Regions from separate parts of the Staphylococcus sp. Z5-21 genome, predicted to be linked through region 1. Evidence: predicted binding sites of a transcription regulator. Region 1 holds the regulator's gene; the other holds the start of a gene.
What was found. Region 1 encodes LexA, which represses DNA repair genes until DNA is damaged. Its sites were predicted from a motif close to CGAACATATGTTCG; they were not measured.
Positions count from the first base shown of each region.

Region 2: the regulator LexA is predicted to act here: its motif matches at 2,153-2,166, upstream of uvrB (excinuclease ABC subunit UvrB).

Region 1 covers NZ_CP096462.1:1,474,542-1,477,765, reverse strand. Annotated here, with positions in the region: gene M1D64_RS07305 (CAP domain-containing protein) at 1-914, shown strand, start outside; gene lexA (transcriptional repressor LexA) at 1,114-1,737, opposite strand; gene sosA (DNA damage-induced cell division inhibitor SosA) at 1,880-2,113, shown strand; gene M1D64_RS07290 (DUF896 domain-containing protein) at 2,234-2,479, shown strand; gene tkt (transketolase) at 2,559-3,224, shown strand, end outside.
Region 2 covers NZ_CP096462.1:2,061,751-2,064,974, forward strand. Annotated here, with positions in the region: gene uvrA (excinuclease ABC subunit UvrA) at 1-5, opposite strand, end outside; gene uvrB (excinuclease ABC subunit UvrB) at 11-1,993, opposite strand; gene M1D64_RS10340 (CsbA family protein) at 2,327-2,557, opposite strand; gene M1D64_RS10345 (YfbR-like 5'-deoxynucleotidase) at 2,563-3,204, opposite strand.

The DNA of each region.
Region 1 (3,224 bases):
AATCGAGTGTTGATAGTTGGACTTCAAGCGAAACAGCAACGAACGATGAACTGAAAGTACCTAATAAACAAGATTTTGCTGTGAATAATATTCAAATGAATATGTCAAAACAGGACGTCGATAACAAACTTGGCAAAGCTAAACGAGTGACATCAAATGAATATGGCACACAGTGGCATACGTATTATTCTGATGATTATAGAGCATTTGTAATGGTAAGTTATATTGATGATAGAGTGAATGCACTTTATAGTAATCAAAATCTAATTTCTTCTAAATCGAAAATTAAATACGGTACACCTAAACAAATTGTGCGAGATAGACTTGGCGAACCAATTAAAGATAAACAAAAAGGTAACGTAAAATTTGATGTTCAAGACGATGAATATGATAATTTTCATAAAGACAGTATTTATACAACGGCATTTTATGATAAACATGAGAACAATAACTTAACTGCGCTTTTACAGGTTAGTGACAAAATGGAAAATCGTTTACAACAACAATATGGTGCACCTTCTGATAATTTAGCCCAAAGTTTCGAACTACAAAACTTTGATTTAGTAAATGCTGAAAGGGTTCAACATAATTTAAATACATTAAGCTATTCATCTAGTATTTCAGATACTGCCAGAAAACACAGTAAAGATATGGCTGATAATAACTATTTTGATCATAACAATTTATCAGGAGAATCTCCTTTTGATAGATTGGAGGCAGATGGACATGATTTCAATGCAGCAGGAGAAAATTTAGCATATGGTCAAGCAAATAGTATTTATGCACACCAAGGTTTAATGAATTCATTAGGTCATAGAAAAAATATACTTAAAAAAGAATTTAATACTCTTGGTGTGGGTGTCGATTTTAATAAAAATAGGCAACCTTACTGGACAGAAAATTATACAGGCTAATGTTTTATTATAGTTGTATACGGGTATCCATGATTTGTGAGGATGGATAAGTTATGACAACAAATAAAAAAGATAAAACAGAAGATATACTTGAAAAAGTTAAAGAAGTTTTAGAAAAGAATAGAAAAAAATAGGCGAATGCGCAATTGCGCATTCGCCTATTTTTTTGAGAGTGTCTTAAATTGCTCTAAATTACCAATTACATTTCTCTAAATAATCCGACCACTTTTCCTAAGACAGTAACTTGATCTAAATAAATAGGGTCCATTGAATTATTTTCTGGTTGTAGACGGTAATGTGCTTTTTCCTTAAAGAAGCGTTTGACTGTAGCTTCATTTTCTTCAGTCATAGCGACAATAATATCACCATTTTCGGCAATTGTTTGGCTTCTAACAATGACTTTGTCTCCATCAAGAATACCTGCTTCAATCATACTATCTCCAACTACATTTAAAATAAAAATATCACTATTGTGTGTAGATGTGAAATGTTCTGGTAATGGGAAGTACTCTTCAACATTTTCAACAGCAGTTATTGGTATACCTGCTGTTACTTTACCAATTACAGGAACATGAATTGTTTCTTCCATATTAATAGGTTCACCTAATTGTTCAGTTACTATTTCAATGGCACGTGGTTTAGTAGGATCTCTTCTAATATAACCTTTTTCTTCTAATCTAGATAAATGACCATGAACTGTTGAGCTAGATGCGAGACCAACAGCTTCACCGATTTCTCTAACACTTGGTGGGTATCCTTTAGCGTGAACAGTTTGTTTTATATATTCAAAAATCTCATTTTGTCGTTTAGTTAACTCTCTCATAATAGGCACTCCCTAATCTAATTTAACCTAATTATAGCATGTGTATATCTGTTTTACAAACGTTTGTTCGTTCCGGTGTTGACATAGAACAAATGTTCTGATAAAGTAACTATACAAACAAACGTTCTAGGAGTGACTATAAATGATAAAAATATATAAATCTCAAATAAAAGCTTATACAATGGTGTTAATTGCAACTATGGTTCTTTGCGCAATTTTTATATTAAGTGCTTATAACAACGCTAATTCAGAACAGACGTACGAAATGACAGATCACCAAATAACGCAACAATCTAACAATAGCGAACAAAACAATACTAAATTGGAGCAGAAAAGCGAACAAGATTCACAACCCGTAATGGCATCAATGTATTAAAATATATATAAAAGACAATGATTAATGATGATAATAAGGTTGGGTTAAGGTGAGCGAAACAATTTAGTTTCGTTCACTTTTTTGTTATATTTTTTATATTAATAATAACGGAGGTTTATAATGTCTCAAAAAGATGGTGTAGATATAAAAAGAATTAATAAATTAGCAAAAAAGAAAAAGGAACAAGGACTTACAGAAAATGAAGCTAAAGAACATTCGAAATTGCGAAAAGCTTATTTAGAATCTTTTAGAAAAAACTTTAAACAACAAATTGAAAGTACAAGAGTCATTGATCCTGAAGGTAATGATGTCACTCCGGATAAAGTGAAGAAAATTTTAGATGCGAAAGAGAAAGAAGATAAATAGAAAATCAATATTTTGTTAAATAGATATTAAATAAGGTATAATGATATAGAATCTTGTTAGAAGAAAGGAAGTCATTTAGATGAATAAAGAAAAAGATCAATTAGCGGTTGATACGATTAGAGCATTGAGTATCGATGCTGTTGAACAAGCCAATTCAGGACACCCTGGATTACCAATGGGTGCTGCTCCAATGGCATATACACTATGGACACGCCATTTAAATTTTAACCCCCAATCAAAAGATTTCTTTGATAGAGATCGCTTTGTATTATCTGCTGGACATGGTTCTGCTTTATTATATAGTTTATTACATGTTTCAGGTAGTTTAGAATTAGAAGAGTTAAAACAATTTAGACAATGGGGTTCTAAAACACCAGGACACCCAGAATTTAAACATACAGATGGAATTGAAGTAACAACTGGTCCACTTGGACAAGGTTTTGCTATGTCTGTAGGTATGGCGATGGCTGAAAAACACTTAGCTGGTAAATTTAATAAAGAAAATGCTAACGTTGTTGATCATTACACATATGTTATTGCTTCTGACGGTGACTTAATGGAAGGTATTTCTCATGAAGCAGCTTCTTTAGCAGGTCATAATCAATTAGATAAATTAATCGTTTTATATGATTCAAATGATATCTCGTTAGATGGAGATTTAGATAAAGCATTCTCTGAAGATGTAAAAGGTCGTTTCGAAGCTTACGGTTGGAAACACATTTTAGTTAAAGATGGCAATGATTTA
Region 2 (3,224 bases), 590 kb from region 1:
TTCATTTGTGTCACCCTTCTGCTTTTAATTCAAATAGCATATCTCTAAGCTCTGTGGCTTTTTCGAAATCTAAATCTTTTGCGGCTTGCTTCATTTCTTTTTCTATATTTGCAATTGTTTTTTCGCGTTCTTTCTTCGTCATTTTCTTCGGTACTTCTGTTTGTTGTTGCTCATTTGTTTCATCGTTTTCAACAGTAGCACTAATCACGTCATGTATTTTTTTATTAATTGTAGTAGGCGTAATGTTATATTTTTCATTATATGCTTCTTGTATCGTACGACGACGTTCCGTCTCATCTAACGCATAGCGCATGGAGTCAGTAATTTTATCTCCATACATGATAACTTCCCCGCGACTATTACGTGCGGCACGTCCAATTGTCTGAACAAGTGATCTTTGAGAACGTAAAAATCCTTCTTTGTCAGCATCTAAAATAACAACAAGAGACACTTCTGGTATATCAATACCCTCTCTTAACAAGTTAATTCCAACAATGACATCATACGTACCCATTCTTAAATCTCTAATGATTTCTATACGTTCGAGTGTTTTAATTTCAGAATGCAGATAATTTACTTTGATGCCTGCTTCTTTTAAATATGTCGTTAAATCTTCACTCATTTTCTTAGTCAACGTTGTAACAAGTACACGCTCATTTCGATCGATTCGATCCTGTATCTCACCAAGTAAATCATCAATTTGATTTTCTGTAGGGCGCACTTCAATCTTAGGATCTAACAGACCGGTTGGACGTATGATTTGTTGAACCATCTCATCTGTATGCTCAAGTTCAAATGGTCCTGGTGTGGCTGAAACATAAACCAACTGTTTCGTTTTTTCTTCGAATTCCTCGAATTTTAAAGGTCTATTATCTAGTGCACTCGGCAAACGGAATCCGTGGTCAACTAATACTTGTTTACGAGCACGGTCACCATTATACATACCTCTAATCTGCGGCAAAGTTACGTGCGACTCATCAATCATGACTAACCAGTCATCTCCGAAATAATCAAGTAATGTATAAGGTGTTGACCCCATAGGACGTAATGTTAAGTGAACGGAATAATTTTCTATACCCGAACAGAATCCCATTTCTCTCATCATTTCTAAATCATAATTGGTACGTTGCTCTAAACGTTGCGCTTCTAACAATTTATTTTCTGCATTTAATTCAGCTAAACGTTCTTCTAATTCGTTCTCAATTCTTTGAATTGCTGATTTCATTTTTTCTTCACGTGTTACGAAGTGAGATGCTGGGAAGATTGCAAAATGATCGCGTTCTCTTAATACTTCTCCAGTTAAGTAATTTACTTCACGAATACGATCAATCTCATCACCAAAGAATTCTACACGGATACACATTTCTTCTCTAGATGCAGGGAAAATCTCAACGACATCTCCTCTAACTCTAAACGTACCGCGTCTAAAATCTATATCATTTCTTGTATATTGGACGTCCACTAATTTTTTAAGTAATTCACTTCTATCCATCTCCATGCCAGCACGTATACTAACGACTAAATCACGGTATTCTTCTGGATTACCCAAACCGTAGATACAACTGACACTGGCAATCACAATCACGTCATCTCTCTCAAACAACGCACTGGTAGCTGAATGTCGTAACTGGTCAATCTCATCATTGATTGAAGCGTCTTTTTCTATAAAAGTGTCAGTTGAAGGCACATAGGCTTCTGGTTGATAATAGTCATAGTAACTTACAAAGTATTCCACTCTATTTTCAGGAAAAAATTCTTTGAACTCACTATATAATTGGCCTGCTAAGGTCTTATTATGTGCGATAATCAGTGTTGGTTTACCAACCTGTTTGATTACATTACTCATCGTAAATGTCTTACCAGTACCAGTTGCGCCTAATAGCGTTTGGTGTCTTTTCCCTTCATTAACACCATTTACAATTTTTTGAATTGCTTCTGGCTGATCCCCTTGAGGTTCAAATTCAGAATGCAGTTTGAACGGATAATGTTCCATGGCGACACATGCCTCCTAATTAAGTCTATATCTCTTATTTCGAACCTATTACAATTTGTTTATCTTAAAACGTTCATATATTGATTCTTTACATATCATTTATTCAGATGAATGGTTCTATACTCGTTATATATATTAACAGATTTATGAATACAAAAACAAACATTTGTTCGTAGTTTTAATACTTCTTTTTATAAAGAAAAAACAAACATAGTATGTCACCATGTTTGCATCCATTTGATTTTATATCATAAAAACTTCTTTATTTTTGAAGTTATATTATTATAAATCTCTTATTTAATTATAGCAATTAGGTTGCTCAATGCTTATTATTCAATCATCATCTTTTTTATGCAACTCTAATTGGTCGATGATAAGATACCCCGCTAATAATGAAACGACATCTATGAAAATGATCCATTCATTATGAAAGAACCCCTTTTCAACTGATGCACCTATTAAAATTAAAGTCAATATTGTACCTACCCATTTGCTTCTTGTTAGCACACTGAACAATATAACAAAAACACATGGGAAAAAGGATGCCAATATATACCAAATCATGGAGTTCACCCATTCCTATTATTTAAAATTGCCATTGTTGTTTCACGCAATTCAGATCTTGGTATGAATTTCTCTGTTAGCATCTCTGGGATGATATTCTCGATAAAATCTTGAACTGAGCTAAGATGATCAAATTGCATGATTGTCTCTAGTGACATTTCATAAATTTCAAAAAATAACTGTTCTGGATTACGTTTTTGTATTTCTCCGAAAGTTTCATATAATAAGTCAATTTTATCAGCAACCGACAACAATTGTCCTTCTAAGGAATCATCTTTACCTTCTTGTAATCGCTCACGATAAATAGCTTGATATGGCTCTGGAATTTCCTCATTTATAAAATGGTCTACCATTTCTTCTTCTACTTGAGAAAATAATTTTTTCAATTCTCCACTTGCATATTTCACCGGTGTCTTAATATCGCCAGTAAATATTTCGGCAAAATCATGATTTAATGCTTTCTCATATAAACTTTTCCAATCGACTTCATTACCATGATATTCCTCTACAGTACCTAAATATTGAGCGATTTTTGTCACTTTGAATGAATGAGCAGCGACGTTATGCTCAAAATATTTAAATTTACCCGGCAATCTAATTAATTTTTCCAAATCAGATAAACGTTTAAAATATTGATGTACACCCATGACATCGCCTCCTAGTTTAT